DNA from 4 places in the Pantoea alfalfae genome. Region 3 is predicted to be linked to each of the others. Evidence: predicted binding sites of a transcription regulator. Region 3 holds the regulator's gene; each other region holds the start of a gene.
The links. Region 3 encodes Fur, which represses iron uptake genes when iron is present. Its sites were predicted from a motif close to ATAATAATGAGAACNACTATCAA; they were not measured.
Positions count from the first base shown of each region.

Region 1: a site for Fur is predicted at 1,688-1,710, ahead of K6R05_RS11230 (TonB-dependent siderophore receptor). Genes of this name have one in related genera too.
Region 2: a site for Fur is predicted at 1,406-1,428, ahead of K6R05_RS16665 (isochorismate synthase). Genes of this name have one in related genera too.
Region 4: a site for Fur is predicted at 1,389-1,411, ahead of fes (enterochelin esterase). Genes of this name have one in related genera too.

Region 1 covers NZ_CP082292.1:2,417,445-2,420,588, reverse strand. The annotation lists gene K6R05_RS11230 (TonB-dependent siderophore receptor) at 1-1,642, opposite strand, end outside; gene treA (alpha,alpha-trehalase TreA) at 1,834-3,144, opposite strand, start outside.
Region 2 covers NZ_CP082292.1:3,565,478-3,568,621, forward strand. The annotation lists gene entS (enterobactin transporter EntS) at 1-315, shown strand, start outside; gene fepB (Fe2+-enterobactin ABC transporter substrate-binding protein) at 310-1,278, opposite strand; gene K6R05_RS16665 (isochorismate synthase) at 1,455-2,633, shown strand; gene K6R05_RS16670 ((2,3-dihydroxybenzoyl)adenylate synthase) at 2,644-3,144, shown strand, end outside.
Region 3 covers NZ_CP082292.1:2,886,712-2,889,855, reverse strand. The annotation lists gene glnS (glutamine--tRNA ligase) at 1-825, shown strand, start outside; gene K6R05_RS13575 (hypothetical protein) at 1,062-1,457, shown strand; gene fur (ferric iron uptake transcriptional regulator) at 1,523-1,966, opposite strand; gene fldA (flavodoxin FldA) at 2,314-2,844, opposite strand; gene ybfE (LexA regulated protein) at 2,977-3,144, opposite strand, start outside.
Region 4 covers NZ_CP082292.1:3,554,357-3,557,500, reverse strand. The annotation lists gene K6R05_RS16630 (MbtH family protein) at 1-39, opposite strand, end outside; gene fes (enterochelin esterase) at 136-1,347, opposite strand; gene K6R05_RS16620 (TonB-dependent siderophore receptor) at 1,598-3,144, shown strand, end outside.

The sequences.
Region 1 (3,144 bases), 470 kb from region 3:
ATGGCGTAAAGAACGGCGTCGGTGCTTCCCGGTTCGCCACATCTTTCTGCGTCAGGTCATAGACCGCCACGCTATAGAGATCGCGGGTGCCGACCGGCTGATATTTCACCCCGGCTTCATACTGCTCCGCGGTGGTGGGCTTCAGCAGGTTATTGTTGGAATCGGTGAGCGCGGTCGGGGTAATCGCCTGGCTCCAGCTGACGTAAGGCGAGATGCCGTTGTCGAAGGCATAGAGCAGCGCAGCGCGTCCGCTGATGTGATCATCCTGACGACGCTCATTGCCGCTGTTATTGGCGACGATGCGGTCATAACGACCGGAGAGATCCAGATGCCAGCGATCCAGCTTCATCTCATCCTGCAGATAGAGGCCGGTCTGATAGTAGCGACGGGTTTTATCGGCCCAGGTGTAATCCGGCATGTCGCCTACCTGCTCGCCGGTCAGGGCATTGAGCTGACTGGCTGAACCGCCCGCCGCGCTGATCTCATTTTTGTAACGATGATACTCGGCACCCAGGGTGACGCGGTGCTCCAGTTCAGCGGTGTCGAACTCCGCCTGTAAGCGGTTATCGGTGGACCAGGCGGAGAGCGACGAGCGCTCACCGGAGTAAGAACGGTTCAGCAGGTCGGGATTATTTTCATCCCAGCCAACCTGATAGACCTGATCGAGATCGACATTCGAGTGGCTGTAGCTGCCAGTTGAGGAGAATGACCAGACGTCGTTGAAGCGATGGGCGAAATCGAAGCTGTAGATCTGCTCGCGACGCTTGAACTGATCGAGATCGCTGTTGCCCTCATAAAAGCCGTTGCTCAGCTTGTAGCCGTTATGTTCGGTGAGGCTGCCGTCACCCGGTACCGAACCGTGATAACCGCCCGACGGATCCTTCTGCAGATAGGCTTTCAGGATCAGATGGGTATCTTCGTCCGGCTGCCACATCAGCTGCGGCATCAGTGCATATTTCTCTTCGCGGGTGTGATCGTACTGGGTATCGCTGTTGCGGGTCACGCCGGTCAGGCGAAACGCCCACTGATCGTTGATGGCATTGGTGTAGTCAAACATCGTACCGGTGGTGGCATTACTGCCCGCCTGCAGCTGGATATGCCCCTCTTCGCTGAACTGCGGACGTTTGGTGACCATGTTCACCAGTCCGCCCGGCACCGTCTGACCATAAAGGGCAGAAGAGGGGCCTTTGATCACGTCGATGCGCTCAAGGAAGGCGTTATCCACCTGCAATACGTTGAAACTGCCGCCGTCGCTCATCAGCCGCATGCCGTCGAGGAAGGTGTTATCGACATCGCCGCCGTGGAAGCCGCGCAGCGCAATGGTGTCGTAACGGGTCGCGGCACCGCCAAAGTTGGTGAAGACGCCGGAGCTATAGCCCAGTGCCTGGTTCAGGGTCAGCGCGCCCTGATCCTGCATCTGCTGGCGGGTGACCACGGATATCGACTGCGGCGTGGTGATCAGCGGACGGTCGCTTTTGGTTGCGCCCTGGCTGGTGGTGGCCAGATAGCCCTGGGTCGGCGAGGTCGAATCTTCTTGCGGTTGTGCAGTCACCACCATATCGGCAGCGAAACTCAGAGCAGGCGCGGTCAGCGCCAGGGTGCAGAGGCGAATATACCCTCTCAGCGACAGTGACAGTTTCATCGGAGTTCCTTTCATAGCAAAGATTAAGGCAGGTGAGTAAAGTTGTTAATAGGCAATCTCATTATCATAATGAGAATTATTACCTTTTGTAAATTGGCTGCAATTTTGCCTGTTGATGTAAGAAGGTCAAGTAAAATTCGCTGAAAAGGCGTGCGGATACCTCCGGCGAGGCCAGAGGTATCCAGAGTGGATCAGTTTTGCGAGGCAGACGCCTGAGGAATATCGTGGGCGCTGTTACAGGTTTTATCTTTCGGGCAGTACTTATCGAGCAGTTTCAGCGTGACGCCGTTGGTCCAGCCGAAGCCGTCCTGCAGCGGATACTCACCGCCACCGCCACCGCCGAGATTTTTGCCATCAACGACATATTTCTCCACCAGCTTATGCTCACGGTCATAGGTCATCTGGACGTTTTGCAGGAAGCGTAAGCCTACCTCTTTCGCCAGTTTTGGCTGGTTGTAATGCTCCAGGCCTTCCACGGCAACCCACTGCAGCGGGGCCCAGCCATTCGGGGCATCCCACTGCTGGCCGTTGTTCACGGTGGTAGTCACCAGACCGCCGGGCTTCAGCAGCTGCTTTTCAACCGCGCTGGCAGTGCTTTCAGCCTGCTTATCGCTGGCGACCTGCAGATAGAGCGGGAACAGCGCGGCAGCCGTCAGCTGCGGATGAACCTGCTTTTTCTGCCAGTCATAGTCGGCATACCAGTTCTGTTTGCTGTCCCACAGATAGCGGTTGATCGCTGCCTGGCGCTTCTCTGCGCGATCGGCGTACTGCTTCGCCAGATCGCTCTGCTTGTTCATCTGATAGCCTTTCGACAGGGTCTGCTCCAGATGGAACAGCAGGCTGTTGAGGTCAACCGGAGCCAGTTGCGTGGTACGGATTGTCGACAAGTTATGCGCATCGGTAAACCAGCGCGAACTGAAATCCCAGCCCGACGCCGCACCGGAACGCAGCTCACGGTAGAGTTCGGCTTTATTCCTCTGCGGCGCTTTCTGCGCGGTGGCAATGTCATCCATCCAGGATTCGGTGCGTGGCACGTCGCGCGCATCCCAGTAGCGGTTGAGCAGGCTGCCGTCCGACAGCTTAATCACCCGCTTGCTGGCTGCACCCGCCGCGACGTTATCGCTGTCTGCCATCCAGTAGTCGTACTCTTTCTGCAGCTGTGGCAGATAACGGGTATAGGCTTTGCCGTTATCGTGCGTCGCCAGCAGATCGACCATCAGGCTGAAGAACGGTGGCTGTGAACGGCTCAGGTAGTAGCTGCGGTTGCCGTTGGGGATGTGGCCATAACGGTCGAGGAGTGAGGCGAAGTTATCCGTCATATCCTGCACTTTATCCCAGTGTCCGCTCTCGGCCAGCCCCAGCATGGTGAAGTAACTGTCCCAGTAATAGACTTCGCGGAAACGCCCGCCTGGCACCACATAGGGCTTAGGCAGCGGCAGCAGCGAGTCATACTGACCAGCGCTGCTGGTGGTGCGGGTCAACACTGGCCACAGGCCATCAAT
Region 2 (3,144 bases), 680 kb from region 3:
TTCAGCCTGAGTCTGATCTGCCTCGTGGCCTTTGGTTATTTCAGTGCCATCAGCAGCCTGGTGCAGTACGCGATGATTCAGACGCTGACGCCCGATGCACTGCTTGGCAGGATCAACAGCCTCTGGACAGCGCAGAATGTCACCGGCGATGCGATAGGTGCAGCAATCATTGGCGCGATGGGTTCACTGCTGTTGCCGCAGCAGGCAGCCGCCCTCTCTGGCCTGGCAGCCACCGTGCTGGGTCTCATCATGTGGCTGCTGATGGGCCGCCTGCGACGCTATCAACGGCCTGCCCCCGACGAAGCCACATCATGATTTCACGAACAGCGCTTCCAGCCGCGTCAGTAAATGACTGGCGCTGTAGTAGTCGAGACGAAAGCTATCCAGCCCCAGCGCATAGACCGCTTTAGCGCGCACCGCTGGGGTCTGCGCCAGAAAAGCATTGCTCATTACCTGCGCAGCCGTGTTATCTTCGGCGGCAAACAGCAGATAAGTCTGGCCATTCAGGCCTGCCGCCAGATTTTCGCCTGACAGCTGAAGAATATCTTTACGCTGTCCCATGCTGTGAGCGGACTGAAGCGTCGCCGGTGGCGTTGCCAGCGTGAAGCCCAGCGCCTGCAGTAACTTCCCCTGTGCCGATGCCTCCGTCCAGAGATTCACAGCCCGGCCATCTCCGTTCCACACCATTGCAGAAACCGGCTGCGGAGGCAGGGTCAGCTTTGCCTTCAGCGCCTTTTCACGCGCGTCGAACTCGCTTATCCGGGCAGCGGCATCCGCCTCATGCCCGGTCGCCTCACCCAGCAGCGTCACCAGCTGCTGCCAGCTTTTATCGTCATAGTTAACGACCAGTACCGGTGCAATCGCCGAGAGCTGATCGGCCAGTTTGATCGCTGAATCATTACCGGTGGCGCTGACCACAATCAGGTCTGGCGCTTCCGCAGCGATCGCTTCCGCATTGGGTTCACCAATATAGAGCCGCTTTACGCCACGCTGTTTCGCCACACGCCCCCACTGCCGGAAGAATCCCTGCTCATCAGCCAGCCGGCTGCCGGGTGCGGTTGCGCCACTGGCAACTACCGGCGCATCAATCGCCAGCAGCGATCCGGTCAGGGTGACACTGGTCGAGACAATGCGAGTCGGTGCCTGAGCCAGGGTGACCTGACCTTTTGCCCCCGCGAAGGTGCGCGGCCAGCCGGTCTGTGCAACAGCGGTCACGCTGAACAGAGTGATACTCAGCAAAAACAGCGCTAATGCCGACGTTACTCCCTGTTTAGTCATTTGTTTTCATCCTATTTCTCTCCGGTAATCCGGGCGACAACTTGTGCTGATTTAACCAACAAAACCAGCTGAATCACCGCGTATTTATTGACACCTTCGGCTATTCGACGTAGGTTACTGCAACATAATACAAATGATAATCATTATTAGTTATCTTATCATTTATAGGTGAAATTATGGTGGAATCGCTGGCATTTGAACATCCCCTGCTGCAGGATTTTCCGGCACTCTGCCGTGGCTTCCTGTTTACTTCTCCCTGGCGAAGCCTGACAACTCAGGGCTGTTTTACGACACTCACTGCCCCGGTAAACCAGGGTGAGCAGCTGACCGGAGAGTTTCAGCAACAACTGCAGCATCATTTTGCCTCGGCCAGAAAACAGGGCATAGCCCATCCCATTCTGGTGGGTGCGATCCCGTTCGATGTGGATCAGCCCGCAGCGCTGTTTATCCCTGAGTCATATCAGACCTTTCAACGTGACGATCTGAAAGCCCGTGCCTCATCGGCTGAAAGCGAGCTGCCAGAAGTTCGTCGCCGTACCGCGCTGCCGGATCACGACACCTTCACTGACATGGTTGCGCAGGCCGTGGCAGCCACGCGGCGCGGCGATCCGGATAAAGTGGTGCTGTCGCGGCTGATGGAAATCGTGGCGGAACAACCGGTCGATACGGCCGCCCTGATGCAGCGCATCGTGGCGCAGAACCCTGACAGCTATCACTTTCATCTGCCGCTGCCCGATGGCGGCGCGCTGGTGGGGGCCAGCCCGGAACTGATGATTCGTAAGCAGGGCCGACAGTTCAGCTCCTGTCCGCTGGCCGGTTCAGCGCCGCGCAACAACGATCCACAGCGTGACCAGGCCTCAGGTGACAGCCTGATGCAGTCAGCCAAAGACCGGCATGAACATAAACTGGTGACGGATGCGATGCGCATGACGCTGCAGCCTCGCAGTCGCCTGCTGTCGGTCCCGGAAACCCCTTCCCTGCTGACCACCGCAACGCTGTGGCACCTCGCTACGCAGATTCGGGGCGAAGTACTGGACGACCGCGAAAATGCACTGTCACTGGCCTGCCTGCTGCATCCGACACCAGCGCTCAGCGGATTTCCGCATCAGCGTGCTCAGGCGCTGATTCAGCAACTTGAACCGTTTGAGCGTCAGCTGTTTGGCGGCATCGTCGGCTGGTGTGACGATCAGGGCAACGGCGAATGGGTCGTCACCATTCGCTGCGGCACGGTGAATGGTCCGCGGGTCCGGCTGTTTGCTGGCGCGGGGATCGTGGCGGACTCACAACCTGAATCCGAGTGGCGCGAGACCGGCGTCAAACTCGACACCATGCTTCGCGCTTTTGGATTGCACTAAAGGAACCTGTATGACGATTTCTTACAGCCGCTGGCCGGACGATCTGGCTGCTCGTTACCGTGAAAAAGGGTACTGGCTGGATCTGCCGATGACCGACATCCTGGAGCGTCACCGCGACAGCGAATGCGTGGCGGTGATTGATGGCGACCGGCAATTTACCTATCGACAGCTGGCCTCACTGAGTGACAATCTGGCAGCGGCCCTGCAGCGTCGTGGCCTGAAACCCGGTGATACGGCGCTGGTGCAGCTTGGCAACGTGGCGGAATTTTACCTGACGCTGTTTGCGCTGTTCAAAATCGGCGTTGCCCCGGTTAACGCCCTGTTCAGCCATCAGCGTACCGAACTGGCCGCCTATGCCAGTCAGATCGCGCCGCGCCTGTTGATTGCCGATCGCAGCCATCCCCTGTTCGCCGATGATGCCTTTATCACGCAGCTTCGCCGTGAGCAGCCTTCACTGCAGCAGGTGATCCTGCGTAATGATGCTCATGCGGAAAACCGTCTCGACGCCCTG
Region 3 (3,144 bases):
CACGTTGAAGGCTGGGACGATCCGCGCATGCTGACCGTTTCAGGTCTGCGTCGTCGTGGTTACACCGCCGCCTCTATCCGCGAGTTCTGCCGTCGTATCGGCGTGACCAAGCAGGATAACATCGTGGAGATGGCCTCGCTGGAGTCCTGTATCCGTGATGACCTGAATGAGAATGCGCCACGTGCTATGGCTGTGCTGGATCCGCTGAAAGTGGTGATCGAAAACCTGCCAGCTGGCCATAACGAAATCATCACCATGCCAAATCATCCGGGTAAACCGGAGATGGGTACGCGTGAAGTGCCGTTCAGCCGCGAGATCTGGATTGACCGTGCCGATTTCCGCGAAGAGGCGAACAAGCAATATAAGCGCCTGGTGCTGGGCAAAGAAGTCCGCCTGCGCAATGCCTATGTGATTCGTGCTGAGCGCGTCGCTAAAGATGAAGCGGGCAACATCACCTGCATCTACTGCACCAGCGACGTAGACACGCTGAGCAAAGATCCTGCCGATGGCCGTAAGGTCAAAGGGGTCATTCACTGGGTGTCTGCGGATCACGCGCAGCCAGCAGAGTTCCGCCTGTATGATCGTCTGTTCAGTGTGCCAAATCCGGGCGCGGCAGAGGACTTCCTGGCGGTGATCAACCCTGAGTCACTGGCGATCAAACTGGGCTTTGTGGAACCGAGCCTGCGCGATGTGGAACCGACCACTCCGTTCCAGTTTGAACGTGAGGGTTATTTCTGCGCCGACAGCGTTTACTCTACGCCATCGCAACTGGTGTTTAACCGCACCGTCGGTCTTCGTGATACCTGGGCGAAAACTGGCGAATAAATTTTTTTGAGGCTGACCTCATAAAATGACAAAAGGGCGATTTATCGCCCTTTTTTGTTGCCCTGATTTTACTCATTGCCGACATTTATTCTGATCTAACCGCAACCGATTAAATGCGGCATTGTGAGAGAAATCTGAGTTTAAAAAAATTAATCAATTTCCAGATGTGAATTATCCGCTTTCAGGTAGGCTATGCGCTCTCAGAGGTTGCAAAGCGGGTTACAGAAGGAAAAAAAATGACAGTTCTCGCCCAGGAAGCCAGAAACAGTGTGGTCGTTTTACATCAGCTCATTGAACGTATTTTTAACCAGCCTGCCGGATCTGACGACAGTTTTGAGCTGCTGATGTCCTATTTTCATCCTGAATTCCGCATGGTCACCCCAAAGGGCAGAGAGTGCAATCTGAACGAGGTCGAGGCGCTTTTCCGGCAGCTGCAGGGACAGCGCGAAGGGATGCGCATTGTCACCTGCGAACACGTCATCCTCTCTCATCATGAAAAAGAGATCACCGTACAGTATCGCGAAATGCAGATGATGAATGGCAATAATCAGAGCCGTATCTCGCTGGCGATACTGGACTGCAGCAGCTCTATTCCACGCTGGCGCTATCTGCAGGAGACGCTGGTCGCCTGATACAACAGCCGAAGACAGACGAAAAAAAACCGGTGAATTCACCGGTTTTTTTATTTCAGGTCGCGTTACTGGTCGTGCAGGGTTTCGTCTTCCCGGCAATCACCCAGCGTACAGTGTCCATAGAGATAGAGGCTGTGGTTGGTCAGCTTGATGCCATGACGGGTGGCGATTTCACGCTGACGCGTTTCGATCGACTCATCGCTGAACTCAATAACCTTGCCGCAATCCAGACAGATCAGATGATCGTGGTGATGCTGCTGCGTCAGTTCAAAGACAGATTTACCGCCTTCAAAGTTGTGACGGGTCACGATACCGGCGTCATCAAACTGGTTCAGAACACGGTAAACGGTAGCCAGGCCAATCTCTTCGCCGATGTCGATCAGGCGTTTGTACAAATCTTCCGCACTGACGTGATGGCACTCAGGTTCCTGAAGCACTTCCAGAATTTTCAGTCTGGGCAGCGTCACTTTCAGGCCAGCCTTCTTTAATGCGGTGTTATTGTCAGTCATGCGGATTTTGTCCTGTCACTATATTCACTTTTGTGGCTTATCGCCTTGAATGTCGATCTGCGCTCATTCTCATTTGCGTCTCATTATAGAACTGAAGCGATGAAATGAAAACCAGAGGGCGTGCCTGAATCATCACGGGCTGTGGGGGATAGGTCACCGGGCCGGGGAGGATTCTGGCAGATGTCTGTTGGTACATCGCTTAGTCTTACCGCCTGAAAAAATAAGCGGAAGATCGATGCGGGTATTCTACAGATTAAACGGAGAAAGTTAAAAAAATGTGGCTATTATTTCTATAGGAATTTCCATTGCCTCAATGTGAGCTGGCGCTCACATTGAGGCGGGCAGGATCAGGCTTCAAGGATATCTTTCAGCTGCAGTTCATCAGAAATCTGCTTAACCCACTGCTCCACGCGCTGGTTGGTCAGTTCAGGCTGACGATCTTCATCGATGGCCAGACCCAGGAAGTGGGTATCATCGGCCAGCCCTTTTGAGGCTTCGAAGTGATAGCCTTCTGTTGGCCAGTGGCCCACTATTACGGCACCGTGCGGCTCAATGATGTCACGGATCGTGCCCATCGCATCACAGAAGTACTCCGCGTAATCTTCCTGATCGCCGCAGCCAAACAGCGCAACCAGCTTGCCGTTGAAATCGATCTCTTCCAGCGTCGGGAAAAAATCATCCCAGTCGCACTGCGCTTCACCATAGTACCAGGTCGGAATGCCCAGCAGCAGGATATCAAACGCTTCCAGATCTTCTTTTGTGCTTTTCGCGATGTCATGCACTTCTGCAACGTCTGTACCCAGCTGTTTCTGGATCATTTTTGCAATGTTTTCGGTATTGCCGGTATCGCTGCCAAAGAAGATGCCTACGAGTGCCATGAGTAAAATAACCTCTTAAATCCTGATAATGAGATGTGTGCCGCAGCACATTTCAGCGAATAATAGCAGACGAGAGAAAACCGGTGAACGGTTAAAGCCCCGACATTTGCTCCTGCGTGCGTTTTGCCCGCATTAATCCAGTTGGAGCTGTGCCAGCAGCATCTGTTCAATCAGTTCGCTGCGGCTGAGATTGCGCTGTTCTGCCAGCGTGTTGAGCGCATCGACGGCTTCACTGTTCATTTTCAGTTCGACACGACGAAGTCCGCGTCCTTTGTCACGTTTGAGTTGATTGCGCTTGTT
Region 4 (3,144 bases), 670 kb from region 3:
ATCCTGCTGGGGATCGTCGAAAGGATTGAGTTGTTGCATGTTGGTCTCCTGTCCGAAGTCGTCGGGCGTATAAACGCCGATCTCCTGGGTATCCTTTTTCTTTTAATGGCGCACAGACGGCGGGATATCAGCGGGTTATGACGATTGCCACATAGCGTTGAGGCCTGCCAGCAGTCCGCCGCGCCAGCACAGCGCATCGTGACCGCCTTCAATCGGGTGATAGCTGACCTGATGTCCTGCCACAGTCAGATCGCGCTGAAACTGTTCGTTTGCTGCCAGAATCAGGCGTTCGCGCCGCCCCGCCTCCAGATAAAAGCGCCGGGAGGGCGCCTGCAGCAAACCCTGCTGTAACTGCTGCGGCAGCCAGCCATTCGGGTCACCGCGCGCGGGCCACCAGAACGAACCGGAAAGACTGACGGCACCCGCAAAAGTTTCCGGCCAGTTCAGGGTGGCGTAAGCGGCAGAAAGGCCGCCAAAACTCTGTCCGGCCACCAGCGTGCTGTCGGCCCGAAACGGTGCCCACTGCTGAATTTGTGGTAACAGCTCGTGCTGAATCGCCAGCCAGAAGTCAGGGTTACAGGTCAGTTCACGCGTGCGGTGTTCGCGGTCGATGATGTCGATCATGACATAGACCGCAGGAGGCAGCTCGCCTGCCTCAGTGAGTTGCTGAAGCGGACCGGCAACCGGCATGCTGTGCGCCCAGAACTGACCATCCAGCAGCAGTGCCAGCGGACGATCGCCTGCACTGGCGTCTCCGGTGACAGCGATCCAGATCTGACGCTGGTTTCCCAGCCGTTCGCTGCGCCACAAATAGTGTTGCAGCGGAATATCGGCGGCACGGCCCTCATCAACCGCACGCCACACCTGTTGATCCGGCGCGCGTGGCAGGTGCAGCGGCGAGACCCTCATTCCGCGTCCACCTGCCCAGCTACGCAAAGGATTCAGCGGGTCGCTTTGTGCCTGCCGGAATTTCTGACTCCACCACTGGCGCAGCGCCTGCATATCAGCCTGCCCGGCAAACGTCTCTGTCTGGTTGTCAGGGATCAGGCAGTAGCTGCCGCGCCAGTCAGCGGGCAGGGTGGTTTGCCACCACCAGACATCGGTATCAGGAACAGGTGTTAAGGAGGAAGGTGAGGCTGTGTGATGATGATCGGTCACACCGGTAATGTTGATCCAGACGCGCCGGGTATCAGAGTGCAGCGGGTCACCCTGCGGATCACGCCAGAAAAAAGTGACCTGACAGGTCCCCTTTTCAGCGGGTTCAATCAGGGGAATGCCCTGTTGCTGCAGCTGCTGCCACCAGCGTTCGCTGCCGGTCTCTTCGTTTAACCACGCTATTCGCGCCATGATTCAATCACACTTGCTTAGAGTCATGCATGTTACAGATAATAGTATTGATAATTATTTGCATTTGCAATAGGGTGTTTCCGCTCGACAGGGAGCGCGCGCATTCTCTCTGCCGCATCGGATTTCAGACGGACGCAACGCGGTTCTGAAGCCTGTGTGACGGGAAGGTTAATGCGTTGCAGGCAAGGTTATGACCTTTTTACCGGTACGCCGGCAGTGGCATGCTCGCTGGCACTCCAGGAACAGAAAAATGAAAAAGATATCCCGGCTTTCGTTAGCCATTATGATTGAACTGGGTCTCACGGCCTCTCTCATTTCTGCCGGTGCCGTGGCTGCTGAAGCCACCCGCGAACCCGCTATCGACAGCAGCACCTCCGATACCCTCCACGACGACACCATGACGGTCACCGCCGCTGAGCAGACGCTGCAGGCCCCTGGCGTGTCAACGATTACCGCCGACGAAATCAAAAAACATCCGCCTGCGCGCGACGTCGCCGAAATCATCCGCACCATGCCCGGTGTCAATCTGACCGGTAACTCCACCAGCGGCCAGCGCGGTAATAACCGTCAGATCGATATCCGTGGTATGGGGCCGGAAAATACCCTGATCCTGATCGATGGCCTGCCGGTGACCAGCCGCAATGCGGTGCGGCTTGGCTGGCGTGGCGAGCGCGACACACGCGGCGACACGAACTGGGTACCGCCAGAGATCATTGACCGCATTGACGTCATCCGGGGTCCGGCAGCGGCCCGCTACGGCAATGGTGCGGCGGGTGGTGTGGTTAATATCATCACCAGGAAAGAGATGGATAATCAGTGGCACGGCTCGTGGAACGCCTATTACAACGTGCCGCAACACAAGGAGGAGGGCGCGACGCGGCGTACTAACTTCAGTCTTGAAGGACCGCTGGGCGATGATGTCAGTTTCCGGCTCTATGGCGGTCTGGCAAAAACGCAGGCTGATGCTTACGATATCAATGAAGGGCACGCCGCAGACCGCACCGGCAGTTACGCGGGATCCTACCCGGCGGGCCGCGAAGGTTCAGTCAATAAAGATATTCATGGCCTGCTGCGCTGGACGTTTGCACCAATGCAGGCGCTGGAAGTGGGGGCCGGTTACAGCCGTCAGGGCAACCTCTATGCTGGCGACACCCAGAACACCAATACCAACGCGCTTGTGAAAAGCAAATATGGTGACGAAACCAACCGGCTCTATCGGCAGAACTTTTCAGTTAAGTGGACCGGCGCCTGGGATAATGGCATCAGCACCAACACCTATGCGCAGTATGAAAACACCCGCAACTCGCGTCTGAATGAAGGGCTGGCGGGCGGCACTGAAGGGATCTTTTCCAACAGCAATTTCAACACTATCCAGCTGGATGATGTGTTGCTGCACAGCGAGATCAGCGTGCCCTTTGAGTGGCTGGTGAATCAGACTGCAACTTTTGGCACGGAATGGAATCAGCAGCGGATGAAGGATCCTTCCTCGACGACGCAGGCCGCCAGCTACGGTTCGATTCCGGGTATCGCCACCACCGGACGCTCTCCCTATTCGCAGGCGGAGATCTTCTCACTGTTTGCGGAAGACAATATTGAGCTGACTGACAGCACCATGCTGACGCCCGGCCTGCGCTTCGATCACCATTCGATTGTCGGCGATAACTGGAGCCCGTCGCTCAACCTCTCACAGGGATTAGGCGATGAGTTCACGCTGAAAATGGGCATTGCGCGCGCTTATAAAGCGCCGAGCCTCTACCAGACTAACCCGAACTATCTGCTTTACAGCAATGGCCAGGG